DNA from 4 places in the Exiguobacterium sp. s57 genome. Region 1 is predicted to be linked to each of the others. Evidence: riboswitches for the same ligand, from Rfam matches in the RefSeq annotation. Region 1 holds a riboswitch; each other region holds the start of a gene.
What was found. A riboswitch is a leader RNA that binds a small molecule or an ion and turns the genes downstream of it on or off. The one in region 1 is predicted to bind thiamine pyrophosphate.

Region 1 (4,395 bases):
TTGAAGTAGAGGAGCGTCAGAACCATCTCGTCCGACCGCCGATTGCCAACATCGATCAAGCATTTCTCCTCTTTTCAGTAAAAGAGCCAGCATTTTCCTATCATTTGCTTGATCGATTCCTCATTCTGATTGAGTCAAAACAGATCCATCCGATCATCGTCTTGACGAAGATGGACTTGCTGAGTGAAACAGAAACCGGATCGATTCAAGAGGCGGCGGATTGCTATCGTGCAATCGGATATGATGTGATTGAGACGTCAACGGAGCTTTCGGATGGAGTCGAGCAAGTACGGAGACTCTTTAAAGGGAAGACGAGTGTCTTCGCCGGGCAGACGGGCGTCGGAAAAAGTTCGCTACTGAATGCAGTCGCACCAGAACTCGAGTTAGCAACCGGTAAAATCTCCAAGTCGCTCGGTCGGGGGAAGCATACGACGCGTCATGTGACGTTGATTCAATTGGCGGACGGACTAGTAGCAGATACACCGGGATTTTCGAGTTTGGAGTTTCCACAGGAACTCGAGACTGATGAGCTCAGATGGTGTTTCCCGGAGTTTGTCGAACGACACGACGATTGCAAGTTCCGAGGATGTGTTCACATCAACGAACCAGGCTGCGCCATTAAACAAGCCGTTCAAGATGGTAAAATTGCTTCAACTCGCTACGATAATTATGTTACCTTTATGGAAGAGTTAAATGATCGAAAACGGAGGTATTGACAGATGATTAAAATTGCACCATCCATTTTAGCTGCCGATTTTGCCAATTTGGAGGCAGAAGTGAAAGCTGTTCAAGAAGCGGGAGCAGACTATATCCATTTCGATGTGATGGACGGTCAGTTCGTGCCAAACATTTCGATTGGTCTACCTGTGCTCGCGAGCTTACGTAAAAAATCAGATATGGTCCTCGATGTGCACTTGATGATTGACCAACCGGAGCGATACGTGGAAGATTTTGTGAAGGCAGGCGCGGATATCGTGACCGTTCATGTGGAAGCAACGAACCATTTGCATCGTGTCTTGCAACAAATCAAAGTGGCTGGTGCGAAATGTGGAGTCGTCTTGAATCCGCATACACCATTGTCGACGATCGAACATGTGCTCCCAGATGTTGATATGGTATTGCTCATGACCGTCAACCCAGGGTTTGGTGGACAAGCGTTCATTGAATCGGTCGTACCGAAAATTTCAGCGCTCAACCAACTGCGTCAGGATCGCCAACTTGATTTTGAAATTGAAATCGATGGTGGGGTCAACGAAGAGACGGCGAAACATTGCATCGATGCGGGTGCCGATGTACTAGTTGCCGGTTCGGCCATCTACAATCAACCGGATTATAAAGCAGCCATCGATAGCATTCGTGGCGCATCTCGTGTATAATCAACGATAGAACAACAAGATATTGTCGCAAGGGGTGTCACATGATGTGGCTGAGAGGCATACGCTAACCCTTTGAACCTGTTCCGTTCACACGGACGTAGGGATGTGGCGAAAATGCACGTTGCGAATCTAAGCAGCATGGCGTTTACGTCATGCTGCTTTTTGTCGTTCAAACAGTTAAAGGAGGAAGAAAGATGAAATCACGTTTTAAATTACAAGCGCTCATCGAAATTTCATTGTTTGCGGCGCTCGGGCTAATCTTTGATTTACTCATCCCATACCGCTTGCCACAAGGGGGCTCGATTAGTCTAGCGATGCTCCCGATCTTTGTGATGGCATTCCGTCACGGATTGAAAGGGGGACTTGCGACAGGTGCACTCGTCGGGACGCTTCAACTGTTGTTCGGTGCCTACATCTTCACGCCTGTACAGTTCTTGCTCGACTATACGGTCGCTTATGGCCTCGTCGGTATGGCGGGTGTGTTTGCTGGTCGTGTGAAACAGGCGGCCGGTCAAGGTGCGACGAAGACACTCGCGACATATTTGGTGCTCGGTGCCTTGATCGGGTCGGTGTTGCGTTACGCGGCACATGTCATCTCGGGTATCGTCTTTTTCGCCGAGTATGCGGAAGGCCCGGTCGTAGCGTATTCACTCGGTTATAACGCGACGTACATGGCCCCATCCTTTATTATTTCAGCCATCGTATTAGTATTACTCTTTACAACAGCTCCACGTTTCACACGTGTAGCTACACGGGACATTCGTCAATGAATGTCTTGATCGTCGCGGCAAGTCCGGAAGTTATTCCTTTACCGCGTCATGCCGATTATGTCATCGGTGTTGATGGAGGTTATCAGAGACTGTTAGATGAAGGGATTGAACCGGACGTTGTGGTCGGAGATTTTGACTCGTTTGTGGGAAAACCACCGAAAGAAGCGTTACGCTATCCGTCCGAGAAAGATGTGACGGACCTTGAGATTGCGCTTCAGTTGGCAAGAGAGCGAGGGGCAACGAGGATGCACGTATACGGGGCGCTCGGTGGGCGAGTCGATATGACGTTCGCGAACGTCGGTTTGCTCGAGAAGTATCCTGAGATGGTTTTGCATGGGAATGGTCAAACGGTCTATCTCGTTAAAGCCGGTGATTATAGCTTTTCAAAAAAAGAAGGCTACTATTTGTCTTTCATACCTTGGAAGACAGCGACTATTTCTATTGATGGTGTCAAGTACCCGCTCGAACATCATGACATCAAGAGTGAAGAAGCGCTGACGATTTCCAATGAATGGACTGAAGCATTTGCCCGATTGACGGTTCATCGGGGGATCGTTCTCGTCATGGTCGTCAAAAAATAAGCAAAAAAAATCCCATCGGCGAATGCCGCTGGGATTTATTCGTTCGTGTATAAGTATTATACGCGTTCAACGAGACCAGATTTAAGTGCGCGAGCTGAAACCCAAACGCGTTTCGGTTTACCGTCAACGAGAATACGAACTTTTTGTACGTTCACACCCCAAGTACGTTTTGTCTTGTTGAGTGCGTGCGAACGGTTGTTACCTGATTTAGGTGATTTACCTGTTACGTAGCATTTACGTGCCATGCGTTTCCCCTCCTTTTTTATGTGGGTTCGTCCTAATAGACACTCGTTTATATTAGCACGGCTTTTTTCCCGATGCAACTAGAAAATCATACCATGACAAGAAAAAAACTTGACATTACTCGCAAGGATTTGAATAATGAATGAGGTTATCGCGCTAATTGACCGAGTTTCTGGAGCAGGTTCTTTTAATAACTAGGTACTTATTGTAGAATGTACATTAGGAATCATTCCGAATAAAGGAGGCTACTCCATATGGCAATTGAAATGAAGACAACATATGGCAATATTGACATCACAAGTGACGTCATCGCAACACTCGCAGGTGGTGCAGCGATGGAATGCTTCGGTGTGGTCGGCATGGCTTCACAAGCACAATTGAAAGACGGCATTGCTGAATTGTTAAAACGTGAAAATTATGCACGTGGTGTCGTCGTACGTCAAGAAGATGAAGACGTACATATCGACATGCACATCATTGTAAGCTACGGAACGAAAGTATCTGAAGTCGCATACAACGTGCAAAGCCGAGTGAAGTACACGCTCGGAGAAACTTTAGGATTAAACGTTTCGTCGGTAAATATATTCGTTCAAGGCGTTCGTCTGACGAATGACTGACGAAAACGGAGGAGGATTTGGTGTGGGTTTAAAACGTTTAGATGGATTGGCGCTCTCAAACATGATTGCAAACGGAGCGACCAACTTGAGCCAAAACGCAGATTATGTAGATTCGCTTAACGTCTTCCCGGTTCCAGACGGAGACACGGGAACGAACATGAATTTGACGATGACGTCAGGTGCGAAAGAAGTAGCGGCCATGAACTCATCAAATATTGCAGAGGTGTCATCAAAGTTCGCTCGCGGACTGCTCATGGGGGCACGTGGGAACTCGGGCGTTATTTTAAGTCAGTTGTTCCGCGGATTCGGTAAAGCCGTTGAAGGAAAGACAGAACTCACGACAGTTGATTTTGCGGAAGCTCTCAAGCGAGGTGTCGACACGGCATACAAGGCGGTTATGAAACCGGTTGAAGGAACGATTTTGACGGTTGCTCGTGAAGCGGCCGACGAAGCGCTCCTTGCATCAGAGTCGACAAGTGATTTCACTGAATTTATGAAACGTGTCATCGTTGAAGCGAAAGCATCGTTAGATCGTACGCCGGACTTGTTACCGGTATTAAAAGAAGTCGGTGTTGTCGACTCTGGCGGTCAAGGACTTCTCGTCATCTATGAAGGATTCCTCGCGAGCCTAGAAGGCAAAGAACTCGAAAAACCTCATGCTCCAGTGATGGATGCGTTGATCGAGGCAGAGCATCACGCGCATGCGGCGCAAGGATTCATGTCAACAGAAGACATTGAATTCGGCTACTGCACGGAAATTATGGTTCGTTTCCAAGATGATAAGTTGAAAGATACACCATTCAACGAA
Region 2 (4,395 bases), on a different contig from region 1:
TCTATATCACTTCCAATCTTTGTAATCTGTTCTAGTATACCTGAAGGAGAGATCATATGTTTCAACCACATACGCAATATCGAGACGAAGATTTCCGTGACGTGACACTCCGAGACGAAGAACTGTCACACGTCACGTTCGAGAACTGTCGTTTCACATACGTCGATGCAACAGAACTACAAACGGAGCGCTGTCAGTTCATCAATTGTGACTTCACGGATTCGAAATGGAACGCGTCCCGTCATGTCGGCAGTTCGTTTTTGAACTGTCAGTTTCATGGTGCCAACTTGTTCACGAGTGAGTTTGAACAATGTAAAATGACCGGGTCATCTTTTGAAGAAAGTCAGTTTGAAGGCGTTCTTGTAAAAGAGGGGGACTGGTCGTTCGTCAATCTTCGTCACGTGTCGCTCAAAAAGATGGATTGGTCCCATGTACGTTTAATTGAGGCGGACCTGTACGGAACTGACTTGACCGAGACGGTTTGGTATCAGGCGGACTTGTCCCGGGCGACACTTCAACATGCGGTGTGCCGTAGTGCCGACTTCAGAGGAGCACTCGTCGATGGGGTTGATTTTTCGAACGTGACGTTACAGCAAACAAAATTAGACGCGATGCAGGCGATCCAAGTCGCGCGCTCATTGGGGGCGATTGTAGAATGAAGCCGGAACAAATCATTGAACAGCTGGTTGCGTTCGCAACAGAACGTGAATACATCCGAACGGTCGTCTTGAACGGCTCGCTCGTCAATCCGAACATCCGACCAGACCCGTATCAGGATGTCGATCTTGCCTTTTACGTAGAAGACGTTCAAGCGGTTGCGACCGATCGCTCATGGATCGACATGTTTGGAGAGGTCTTGATTATGCAGACACCTGAGACGTCTGATCCCGAACGACATGTGACGTTTTTAGTGCAATATGTAGACGGACACCGTCTTGATTTGACGATTCGGCGTGTTGATCAACTTGAAGCGATGCTCGAATCCGACTCGCTCAGTCAAATCATCTTTGACCGAGATGATCATCCAGATGTGACGCCGTCAGACACATCGTATCGTGTGAAACATCCGTCTGCTGACGAGTATGCGGCTTGTTGGAATGAGTTTTGGTGGGTGTCGCTCTATGTCGTCAAAGGAATCAAGCGGCATCAAGTGCTATATGCGCTCGACCACCTCGACATCATGCGGAATATGCTCCGTCAGATGATGGAATGGAACATCGGTTATGCGACAGATTTCTCGGTGAATCTTGGGAAGTCAGGGGACGGGATGCGCGACCATTTACCGGAAGAGTTATGGGAGATGCTCGGGGCGACGTATGCCTCGGCTGAACTGAGCGCCATTGAGGACACGCATGACCGATTACAATCACTCTTTTTCTTTTGCGCGCAACGCGTCGCCGAACAAGGCCATTTCGTATTTCAGGAGGAAGAAGCGAGACGCGTCCGTGCTGCATGTGCAACACTTCGACATTCGAACGATTAATGACGGCGAGAGCCGGGAAACGCTCCTTATAGAGAAAGGAGCGTTTTTTCATGAATCCATATACGACATTTATTGCCCTTTTAGTCGGAAGTCTCGTCCTCTTTGTCGGCATTCGTTTAAAGAAATGGCCAATCATTTTGGTTGCGATGCTTCCTCTTGGTCTCGTCGCGTTCAATATGTTTTTGCTCATCACCGGACGCTAGAAAATCTTCACTCGTCTTTCTGATACATCGATTTGATGAAGAAGGCACTCGGTAATAAAATACCGATTGCGCCTTCGATGATAGCGAATAATCGGGTCAATCCGATTGGCAACAAATCACCAAAGCCAATCGATAGTAGGGTGACCCCGCTGAAGTACAGGAGGTTTTCCCAAGTCGGTTCGACAGCATTCATGGATTCGAGTGAGGTCACAAGAATGACTGAATCGCGAGATAGCGCATAATAAATCAACGTGAACCCTAACATGACACCAAATAGGCTGACGAATAACTGAGCGAACAACCTCCCATCAAATCCTGTCTGTTTATACGTTTAACGTTTGAAAAACCAAAACACGTTCAAGCTGATGAAGAGTAATGCAATCGTCAATAAAATCGTATTCATTCTGTCCACATCCTTTTCTTATCAATGTGCTTCCTTATCCATTCCCGAAGCGAAGAATGAAAAACGGGATCGGAAAAGGTTTGCAATTGATGAAAAAATTGATAGAATGTGGTCGAAGACGACTGAATTTCATAATGTTTGCCACTAGGGGAGTCGCGTTACGCGGCTGAGATGGACATGGTCCAGACCCTTTGAACCTGATCTAGTTCACGCTAGCGTAGGGAAGTGGGCGAAACGACTCATATGGCTTCACCTAGATATGACTGTTCGAGACGCCGCTTCCGTTATGGGAGGCGGCGTCTTTTATCTGTTATAAGGGGGAGTTCATATGAAATTTACAGATCACTTACGTCAGGAAGCAGATGGATTGTTTGAAGCAAGCTTTCATCACCCGTTTGTCCGTTCACTCGGAGAAGGAACGCTCGATGAGAAGAAGTTCAGACATTACGTCATGCAAGACTCTTATTATTTGAATCAGTTTTCGAAAGTGCAGGCGAAGGGGGCGACGCTCGCACCGACGATGGAACTATCAAGCCGTTTTTTAACACATGCCTTACACACGATTGAGGCGGAACTCTCACTTCATCGAGAGTTCTTTACGATGCTCGACGTGACGGATGTCGAATTGGCGACATTCGAGCCGGCTCCGACCGCTTATGCGTATGCGCTCCATATGCAACAGGCAGGACCGACACTCGGGGACGTGCTCGCGTCGATCCTTCCGTGCTACTGGGTGTATTACGAGATTGGCGAACGTCTTAAAGACAAGCGTCCTGATCATCCGATTTATTCGGCCTGGATTGCGACGTATGGCTCAGAGTGGTTCCGTGAATTGGTGGAAGAACAAATCGATCGATTAGATGAGCTCGCAGGGCAAGCGACAGAAGAAGAGCGTGTGCGTTATACGAAACTGTTCTTGAAGAGTTGCTATTACGAAGTCGCTTTTTGGGAAATGGCTTGGACACTTGAGTCGTGGACATTGTCACAGGAGGTCAACCAATGAGACATGAGATTTGGAGTGAGATTCGGAAGCAGGCACCGCTCATTCACAACATCACGAACACAGTCGTGGCGAATTTTTCGGCGAATGGACTGCTCGCCATCGGTGCCTCTCCCGTCATGGCGGATGCAATCGAAGAAGTGGCAGAGATGACATTTATAAGTGATGCGCTCGTGTTAAATATCGGGACACTTGGTACGATGACCGAAGCCACGATGATTCGTGCAGGGCAGGCGGCGAACGAGGCAGGATGCCCCATTGTACTCGATCCGGTCGGAGTCGGGGCGACGTCATTCCGACGAGATGTGGTCGAACGTATTTTGCGTCACGTGCGTGTCACGGCCATTCGAGGAAATGCAGGAGAAATCGCGACGTTGATTGGTGTCGATTGGGCAGCTCGTGGTGTCGATGCTGGAGACGGTGCATGCGAACCGCGACAATTGGCGCTTGAAGCAGCGAAACGATACGGATGTGTCGTGGCCGTGACTGGAAAAGAAGATATGGTCAGCGACGGGAACGTCGTCATGGAAATACACGGCGGGACGAAACGCATGACTGAGACGACCGGTACGGGATGTTTACTCAGTGCAGTGGTCGGAGCTTGTCTAGCAGTCGAAAAGAACGCCCTTAAAGCGACGGTGACCGCCATGTCAGGCTATGCTTATTCCGGTGAGCTAGCGAGTGAGCGAGCAGAAGGACCGGGAGACTTTCCGATTCACTTTTTAAATGCCCTCCATCAATTGACGCAACATACAATTCCGACGAATCGAATCGAGGTGTCGACATGATGAAACCTCAAGTTTTGACGATTGCAGGATCTGATTCAGGCGGAGGAGCCGGCATTCAAGCCGATCTCAAAACGTTTCAAGAGCTCGGCGTATTCGGGACGAGCGTGCTGACTGCAATCACAGCCCAGAACACACTAGGGGTCCATGGAATTGAGGCTATTTCCACGGAAATGATTACCCGACAAATCGATGCGGTAGCTGATGATTTTAGCATCACCGCTTGTAAAACCGGGATGTTGGTGGACGCTGAACGAATTGAAGCGGTGGCGAAGGCGCTCGAACGATATCGTTTCGAACATGTTGTCGTCGATCCTGTCATGGTAGCGAAAGGGGGCGCCTCTTTGTTGCAAGTTAGCGCGGTCGAAGCACTTCGCACGAAGCTGTTGCCACAGGCGACCATCGTGACCCCGAACATTCCAGAGGCAGAAGTGTTGGCGGGGATGGAGATTCGGACCGAGGCAGACCGGATGAAGGCAGCGCAGGTGATTCGAGCCCTTGGCGTCGATATCGTGATTATC
Region 3 (4,395 bases), 380 kb from region 1:
CGCAGGCGACGGCAATCCGCTGTTTCTCCCCGCCTGACAAGGAATCGATGAGTCGATTTCGATAATCGGTCAGTTGGAGTGACTCGAGAATCTCTGTCACGCGCTGATCGATTACCTCGACTTGTGTCTCCAAATTTTCGAGTGTGAAGATGAGTTCCTCTTCCACCCGTTCCATCACGAACTGTGTGTCCGGGTCTTGGAACACGGTCCCGACCCGCTGATTGATCTCGCCCGGTGCATAGTCGTCGTATGATCGTCCGAACAGTTCGAGTCTGCCTTCAAGGATCCCATCACAATTCTCTGGATAGAGACGGTTAAATAGCGCAAGAAGCGTCGATTTCCCACTTCCGCTCGCTCCGCTCAATACGGTACGTCCAGGTCGTATGGAAAGTGTCACACCTTTTAAAATGGTGTCCTGACTTTCTGGAAACCGGAATGAGAGCGATTCTGTCTCAACCATGAACGTTCCCACTCCGAGCGATTGCATAGCCGCGAAGTGAACCTGTCTTCAATAACAAATCACTAAGCAACTTCCCTCCAATTCCTGCGATGACCATGCCACTAACCGCACGGAGCCCGAACATCGTCGCTACATATCCCGGTTCAAGCATCGCAAATCCGCTCATGAAGTAGGTATACACGAAACTCGTGACGGCCGAGCCAAATCCAGCAAGCATGAGAACCCAAAGTTCGTATCGACGATAACCCGTCATTGCAAAGACGGCTTCAGCACCAAGACCTTGAACGATGCCGACCAGGATGATGCGCGGTCCGATCGCATTCCCAATCAACATTTCAATCGTCGCAGCCATCACTTCCGAAATGAAGGCAGCACCCGGTTTTCGAATGATATACGCCGAGATGATTGACACGATGAACCAGATACCGAAGATCCACTCATAGGCGATTGGTCCAATCAACCCTGCCCATAAATTCCCGATATGGACGAACAATAAATAGACAACGGCAAAAACGACAGACAATACGGAGACGAGGACGACCTCTTTCAATTTCCACGACTTAAGCATGTTGACCTCCATGTGACGGACTGTTCACACTGAACGTCACCGTCATGACGACGTGTCGATTCTTCTCGCGCGTCCGGTTGAACGCCGCCTCGTAATACGAGAACACATCATCCAAATTCCCATGAATGCCTGACGCATAATGCATGGAGTCATTATACACACCAGCCTGTTTCGCTTGTTCGATTTCATCATAGATGAGATCCATATAGTTACCTGCACCCATCGGATAAAGCGCGAACTGTGAAGAGACATACTGCTCTCTTGACATTCCATTCAATGGTTGTGGTGGTGCATCGAGCGCCTCATCCCCAGCCGAATCTCCCGGACATCCGACGGAGAAGGTTCCGCTCATCGAGACATGGCGTCCTTCTTCCGAAGCCAGACTCAAGACTGTCCGTGCGACGTCGAACACGTGCTCGACGCGCCCTCGGATCACGGTCGATACGTCATCCGTATGTCGCCACACCCCTGTCATATTTGTTCCTTTCAATGCCCCTTTAATCGTCCCGACAAAGTCATCTGTCATCGGGCTAAGCGTGAAGCGAAATCCGACAATCGGACTCGTGCCACATGATTCATTCATCTTGTTTCCCCCTCTATATATGTTTGCATAGAAAAAGCCGCATTCATGAGAATGCAGCAACAAAATCTATACAAACTTGCATAGAGAAAGTGCCACACTTCCTCACGCCAGTATTACCTGGATCGAGTTATAAGGGATCGGAGCCATGCTCACATCTCAGCCGAAGCACCCCTAGTGCAGTCATTGATATGCGGTTACTTATGCAGTCACAGTATAGCGATGTTTCGTCACTTTGTAAACGGTCAATCTGAATAAGTGACGAGTTGGCCATTACCAGGAAGTGGGTCATGGAAGGCATTCCACGGCTCCACCATCTCCTCATCCGTCAACAAGCAAGCATCAAGTGACCGCTCGACCGTCTCCCGGTCCATCCGTTGACCGATGAGGACCAATTCGTTCTGTCGATCTCCGTACGGCTCGATGTAGTCCTCGCGTAGTTCAGGTTCTGAGGCAAACATCGCCTCTCGTTCATTCTCCGGAAGTGTCGCTAGCCAACGGCCCGCGTGTTCGAGCGTCGACGCGTATCCGGCTTGAGAGAAGAGACAGGCTAGGTCGTTCCGTGACGCAATCCATAAGAACCCTTTGGCGCGAACGATTTCTTCTGGATAATGCTCCATCCAATTCATCAAACGCTCAGGATGGAACGGTCGACGACGACGGTAAACGAACGAACTGATCCCATACTCTTCCGTTTCCGGCGTATGTTCTTCTGCCTCGAGCTCTTGAATCCATCCCGCCGCATGCATCGCCTGATCGAAATCGAACAAACGGACGTCTAGTAGATTGTCTAACGCCACGTCCGAGTAGGTCGAAGTCAACAATCGTGCGCTCGGGTTGAGCGTCTTGAGCAGACCCTTCATCTCCTGCAGCTCCGCTTCAGTCACCCGGTCCGCCTTATTCAATACGATGATATCCGCAAATTCGACTTGGTCGACGAGTAGGTCGACGACTTCGCGAACGTCACCTGTGTCGACGGCTTGTTGACGTTCTATGAGCGATTCACCGGAATTGAAATCCTTGAAGAAGCGGTACGCGTCGACGACGGTGACCATCGCATCGATATAGACACGGCTCGTCAAATCGATTCCGAGCGCATCATCGGCATACGTGAACGTCTGTGCGACGGGAATTGGCTCGGAAATCCCTGATGACTCGATGATAATCCCATCGAGGTCACGATTCTTTGTCAGCTCTTCGACAGCCGTGAGCAAATCCTCACGGAGGGTACAACAGATGCACCCGTTCGAGAGCTCGACTAACTTTTCATCGGTACGGGAGAACCCGCCCTGTTCAATCAACTTCTCATCGATGTTCAACTCACTCATATCGTTTACGATGACCGCATATTTTTTGTGATCACGGTTATGTAAAATGTGGTTGAGCAGTGTCGTCTTCCCGCTACCAAGATAACCTGAGAGTACCGTAATTGGAATTCGTTTCATGATGGACCTCCGTTAAATAGTAATCATTACTCTTTGTATAATGTAACGGTTCCACCCTTTTGTCAATAAAAAAACACGCCTCATCGACGTGTTTTCATGAACATTCAATTATTCTTCCAACGCTTTCCGTTCTGCTTCTGAACGCGGATAGGCGTTCGCTTGCCACTCGGCTCGATAAATGGAGTCGAGCTGCGTCAATCCGACTTCATCCTCGTCCTTGTCCGAATCGACACTCGGGACCTCGTCCCACTTCGGATCGAGATAAGAATGATCCTCTTCCCGCGCTCGACTTTCTTGTAATTTTTGAATTCCCACCTTGACCGCTGCCGCAACTGCCAATCCAATACCTGCTCGCACTAACAGTCGTTTCACCATCGTATGTCCTCCTCAACGCCCAAAGCGATAAAGCGGCATCCCTTTCACATCTGTCTCGATAATAAATACCGATCCAGCGTCCGGATGTTCGGTTAACGCCTCCTCGTCCATCCCTTCACGTGCTGTTGTGATGGCTAATCGATTGAGACCATCCCCGATGAAGGCGCATGATGTGACATTCGGGGCAGGGACGTGAACTTCTAACACTTTTTCACCGGTCGATGGATCCCAGCGAGATACTTTACTTCCTGCATAATGTGCGATCCATAAAAAACCTTCCGTATCCGATGTCATGCCATCCGGGAAGCCGTCCTCTTCCGAAAAGTCGATGACGACCTTTCCGTTCGACAATGTGCCGGTCTTCATGTCAAAATCATATTGTCGAATTTTTTCGGTCGGTGTATCAATATGATAAAAAACGGAATGGTCAGGAGACCACGTCAACCCGTTTGAAAGTGTCAATTCATCCATAAGTGTTGTCGTCGTTCCATCGCGGTCCACCCGATAGAGAGATGCCTGATTCTCTTTATCGTCCAAGTGGAGCGTCCCGGCAAAAATACGACCGTACGGATCGGCTTTCCCATCATTAAAACGTAATCGACCTTCAGGGTCATCCAATTCGACAATTTTAATTAACTCCCGGTTGATTTCATCCCATTCATAAATCCCGTCTTTAAGACCAAGGACGACACCATCCGTCACTTTTGGAATGACGAAACCGACCTGTTTTCCGACTTCGAAAGAAGAAATCTCGTCTTCTCGCTCGTCATACCACCATAACGTATGACCTTCGATATCCACCCAATAGAAACGCTTCAACTCAGCATCCCAACAAGGACCTTCACCAAGCGTATTTCGTACCCGAATCCACAACGACGCATCTATTCTTTCCATTACTTAGCCTCCACTCTATCCATTAGTTCAGAAATCTATTCCCTTCTCCCATCTGGACTATGCATGAATTCGA
Region 4 (4,395 bases), on a different contig from region 1:
TACCGATGTCGTCCTCACGCAGGATGAATTCCAAACGGTCTATGACCGCCATGCCTACACGTCAGCCCTCCTCGTCGAACTCGATGAAGCGGGCGTCGAACTGGCCCGGGACCCAATCGATGACGTGATCATTGCCGGGAACGGCGTGACCGAAGTGACTGCCGACTTGTTCGTGTTCGATGTCGAGAACGGATATGCCATCGTATACGACCAGGATGGAGAAATATTAAAAGGTCCCGAATCCATCTCACCGCTCTTTTGGAACGAGAAGGACTATGAGGACCTGTTAGCCAAGAATGAGGGATAATTCCGCCCCTTTTCCGATTTTAGCTATGCTATACTCAAGTCATTGAACCACCTCCACCTACGCTTCGCTTAGAAGTGGAGGATTCCTGAGTTATCCTCTCTAACGAGAGAAACGTGATCAGGCTAGCCCCGTCGTCCCGACGGTTGAAGAAGCCAACAGGCGCTCGGCTTCTTGTCTGAGGTTCAGTCCTGCGTTCACATCACGGTCGTGGTGGACCCCGCAGTTCGGGCATGTCCATTCACGCAATGCGAGATGCTTCACGTCTTTGTGTTGATGGCCGCAACCCGAGCACGCTTGGCTCGAGGCGAAGGTCTTCCCGACCTTCACGACGGTCTTCCCGTACCAGTCGGCCTTATACTCGAGCATGCGGAAGAACGCCGACCAGCTGACCTCGGAGATTGACTTGCTCAACTTGCGGTTCTTCTGCATATTCTTCACCTGCAGGGTCTCGATGCCGATGACGTCGTGGTTTTTGACGATCTCGGTCGACACCTTGTGCAGGAAGTCGGCGCGTTTGTTGGCGATTTTCTCATGGATGCGGGCGACTTTCCGCTTCTGCTTCTGGTAGTTCTTCGCCTCGGAGAGTCTCACCTTCTTGTTCAGGGCGATGCGCTGGCGACGGGACAACTTGCGCTGCTCCCTTACCAGCTTCTTCTCGAGCGTACGGAAATAACGGTCGTTCTTGTACAATGTGCCGTCCGATAGAACGGCAAAGTTCTTCAGCCCGACGTCGACGCCAACCGATGAACCGGTCTTCGGCAGTTCACCGATTTCCCGCTCTACGAGAAGGGAGACGAAATATTTGCCCGAAGCCGTGCGTCGGATCGTGGCGCTCAGGATGCGACCCTCGACCTGTCTCGATTTGGCGAAACGCACCCATTTCAGCTTCGGGAGTTTGAGTCGATGCCCGACGATCGAGACCTCGGGGAGCTGGGAATTGCCTTGGATGTTCGTCTTGTAGGATTGGACTGGGTTTCGTTTCGACTTGAAACGAGGTCGCTCGTTCTGCTTCTTGAAGAAACGGTCAAACGCATCGGCCAGGTGTCTGACGCTCGTTTGGACAGACGTGCTATCGACCTCCTTCAGCCACTCGAACTCTTGTTTCAAGAGAGGGATTTCTTTCGAACAAGAACCGTAGGACAATCCTTTCCCTGTCAGTCTGTAGCTTTCATCCCATTTCGCCAGGAAGTGGTTGAACACGAACCGGGAACAGCCGATCGTCTTGGTGATCAGAATTTCCTGTTCCTTCGTCAGATAGATCCGAAACTTGTAACCCTTGTGCTTCACCATATGACGTTCACCTCCTTGGTGGAATTATACCCGAAAGACAGGCTGGCGATTCATCTCCCACTTTCACGTAAGCCCTGTCCTTAACGTTTAGAAGTGGGAGTATTCTCGCCTAATTTTAATAAACGACCACTAGGGGAGCCTTCGGGCTGAGACGGCATTTGCCGGACCCTTTGAACCTGATCTGGCTCATACCAGCGTAGGGAAGTGGCTTGGGATACGTCTCTGTATATCCACGCCATTTTTCCGTCTGGAAACGTGGCGTTTTTATTTTGAAAGGAGACTATTCATGCGTATTCAACAACTCACTTGGATGGCGATGCTCGTCGCCATCGCCGTCGTCGGTTCGATGTTCATCTCGATTCCCACAGGTGTTGCCCGTGCTTATCCGATTCAGCATATGGTGAACGTGATCGCCGCAGTTACTGTCGGTCCAATCGGAGCCGTTCTCGTCGCTTTCGTCACCGGACTTATTCGCGTCATGACCGGCACAGGATCACTGCTCGCATTCCCTGGTGGCATGATTGGCGCGTTTCTTGCCGGCATTTTCTTCGTTCGTACGAATCGCGTCTATGCTGCCGCTCTCGGAGAAATCATCGGGACTGGGGTTATCGCTTCGTTGATTGCCGTCCCGTACGCGAAACTGTTGATGGGCTCGACGTTCGGTGCTTTCTTCTTCGTCCCGGCGTTCCTGGCCTCTAGTTTGACCGGCGCGCTTCTCGGTTGGCTCGTCTTGTCACGCGTCAAACAGTTGCGACCGAGTATACTCAAATAAAAGCCCCTCAATTGGATGGAAATGGTAAACTATATACAACATCTATAGAGGAGGGGTTTTATGTCTCGTTTCAATCAACTTGTAGCGGGTGGTATGTTGTTGTTTTTGTCCGGACTCTTATACACACTCGAACGCATCGCACTCTACATACGTTGGTACGCCGAAATCTCAACCGGGAGTTGGTTGGAAAAACCGACGTTTGTCGATCCGTTTCTCCAAAACTGGTTCGTTACCCTATTCTTCTTTGCAGCTATCGTTCTCTTTTCGATGGGCATGAATGCTACAAAAACAACAAGTCCAGCCGAGAATCCGACCGACTCATGACGGTCGGTTTTTTGTATGATAGACCCAAATCGCTTCACCATTCCATTCATCAATTAAGCCGCTGTCGACAAAGCCGTTCTTCGCATAAAATCGTTTCGCAGCTTCATTCTCTTGATGGAGGCTCAGGATGATATCATCGACATCATATTTTGTCTGAATCCAGTCCACCGCCATGCGTAGGCACTTCGTTCCAACGCCTTTCCCCTGTTCGTTTTGATCCATCATGAAACGATCGAGCCACACATACCGTTCTGTCTGGTTTTCTGCTCCGACCATCATGAAGCCAACCGGTCGCTCACCGTCATAGAATGCATAGCTCTGCCAATTATATTTCGTATCCTCAGCCATCTCTTGAAGCGACTCGGCATTTGTCTCGATGAATCGGGACTGTTTCTCGTCCACTGTCAGAGCGATGACTGCTTCTCGATTGACTGCATCAATCGGTTGAATCGTGATTTCATTTCCTTTCATGCTTTCACCTCATTGATTTCTATCCTTTTCTCTCTTCCATACGATTTCTTCCGTAAAAAGTTTCTTACCCCGTATCTTCAAAAGCACGCGTTCGGTACACTAAAATGAATGGGAAGTTGTCGTCTTTTTCACATCATAGCTTCATCCGCTTAGTATTTGACTAGGCCATATCGTACACTTCACCAAAATTGAATGAGAGGAATCATCCTAATGAAACAAATCCATCATATCTGTATCCAAACGCCTGACTATCTTGCGTCCAAGACATTTTACGAAGCACTCGGTTTTGAACTCGTCCAAGAGTCGCGAAACTTCCATACGCGTGACTTCAACAGTTGGCTCAAGCTCGGGGATTTTTATATCGAGCTCCAGACTGCTAAAACGGATGAAACGTTACAAGATTACTCGAAACTTGCGGCCGGTCCCGTTCATTTCGCCCTCTATGTAGATGACCTCGAAGTGGAAGTTGCACGACTCGAACAGCTCGGCGTCACGTTTTTACCGAAGCACGGTGGCAACATCTATTTCGTCGTCGACGGTCATTTAAGTAAATTGAAAGCACCGGAAGGAACCATCATCGAACTGCGCGATACGTTTCTGATTAACTGAGGCCCTGTGCCTCTTTTTTGTTGAACACATCTTCACGTTTCCCGCACTCGTCTCATCGGGAATGGATATGAAAAGGATGTGTTGTTCATGATCAAATATCTCGATTATTGGAGCTACTTGTCACTCTCCCTGGCAAAGCTCTTCTTTTTTAGCTGGTTGACCGCGACGGCGTTCGACTTTTCGTTCTTTCTCATCAACTTGGCGACGATTTTGCTCCTGACGAGTTGGGCACTCACCGTGTCATATCCGATCCGCCGATGGATTTTATACGTTTCTCTGTTCCTGCATAGTACCCTGCTCGTCTCAGACGTCTGGTACTATCGCTATTTTGAAGACTTATTATCCGTCGCTTTACTATCCGACATCGGGCAGATGGGAGATGTCGGGGGTGGCTTTTTGACGCTCATCCGCCCAATCGATGCGTTCTTCTTTATCGACCTCATCATCTACGGTTTGATTTTGCGTTATATGAAACGTCATCCTGTCCGTGAAGTGAAGCGGAACGGAAGACGGTTAGCGATTGCCGGCTTCACACTTGGATTTCTTCTTTTCACGATCCCGCTCACGCTCAGTTATCAGCGTGGGGAAAAATGGATTGCAGACGACCCGATCTCGAATATGC

Region 2: another riboswitch for thiamine pyrophosphate. It lies ahead of tenA (thiaminase II); the one in region 1 lies ahead of thiT (energy-coupled thiamine transporter ThiT).
Region 3: another riboswitch for thiamine pyrophosphate. It lies ahead of KNO98_RS02395 (YkoF family thiamine/hydroxymethylpyrimidine-binding protein); the one in region 1 lies ahead of thiT (energy-coupled thiamine transporter ThiT).
Region 4: another riboswitch for thiamine pyrophosphate. It lies ahead of thiW (energy coupling factor transporter S component ThiW); the one in region 1 lies ahead of thiT (energy-coupled thiamine transporter ThiT).

Annotation. Positions count from the first base shown of each region.
Region 1 covers NZ_JACSKR010000001.1:83,221-87,615, forward strand. Annotated here, with positions in the region: gene rsgA (ribosome small subunit-dependent GTPase A) at 1-716, shown strand, start outside; gene rpe (ribulose-phosphate 3-epimerase) at 720-1,376, shown strand; TPP riboswitch at 1,397-1,497, shown strand; gene thiT (energy-coupled thiamine transporter ThiT) at 1,571-2,146, shown strand; gene KNO98_RS00435 (thiamine diphosphokinase) at 2,143-2,727, shown strand; gene rpmB (50S ribosomal protein L28) at 2,784-2,972, opposite strand; gene KNO98_RS00445 (Asp23/Gls24 family envelope stress response protein) at 3,225-3,587, shown strand; gene KNO98_RS00450 (DAK2 domain-containing protein) at 3,610-4,395, shown strand, end outside.
Region 2 covers NZ_JACSKR010000002.1:322,738-327,132, reverse strand. Annotated here, with positions in the region: gene KNO98_RS08045 (NUDIX hydrolase) at 1-1, opposite strand, end outside; gene KNO98_RS08040 (pentapeptide repeat-containing protein) at 57-659, shown strand; gene KNO98_RS08035 (aminoglycoside 6-adenylyltransferase) at 656-1,483, shown strand; gene KNO98_RS08030 (hypothetical protein) at 1,534-1,686, shown strand; gene KNO98_RS08025 (ion channel) at 1,694-1,987, opposite strand; TPP riboswitch at 2,226-2,330, shown strand; gene tenA (thiaminase II) at 2,418-3,092, shown strand; gene thiM (hydroxyethylthiazole kinase) at 3,089-3,877, shown strand; gene thiD (bifunctional hydroxymethylpyrimidine kinase/phosphomethylpyrimidine kinase) at 3,877-4,395, shown strand, end outside.
Region 3 covers NZ_JACSKR010000001.1:465,350-469,744, forward strand. Annotated here, with positions in the region: gene KNO98_RS02385 (ABC transporter ATP-binding protein) at 1-460, opposite strand, end outside; gene KNO98_RS02390 (ECF transporter S component) at 453-1,028, opposite strand; gene KNO98_RS02395 (YkoF family thiamine/hydroxymethylpyrimidine-binding protein) at 1,021-1,611, opposite strand; TPP riboswitch at 1,694-1,794, opposite strand; gene KNO98_RS02400 (GTP-binding protein) at 1,854-3,053, opposite strand; gene KNO98_RS02405 (hypothetical protein) at 3,162-3,428, opposite strand; gene KNO98_RS02410 (SMP-30/gluconolactonase/LRE family protein) at 3,441-4,322, opposite strand.
Region 4 covers NZ_JACSKR010000002.1:355,139-359,533, forward strand. Annotated here, with positions in the region: gene KNO98_RS08245 (hypothetical protein) at 1-307, shown strand, start outside; gene tnpB (IS200/IS605 family element RNA-guided endonuclease TnpB) at 425-1,597, opposite strand; TPP riboswitch at 1,719-1,817, shown strand; gene thiW (energy coupling factor transporter S component ThiW) at 1,884-2,369, shown strand; gene KNO98_RS08260 (hypothetical protein) at 2,430-2,693, shown strand; gene KNO98_RS08265 (GNAT family N-acetyltransferase) at 2,688-3,164, opposite strand; gene KNO98_RS08270 (VOC family protein) at 3,375-3,773, shown strand; gene KNO98_RS08275 (LTA synthase family protein) at 3,861-4,395, shown strand, end outside.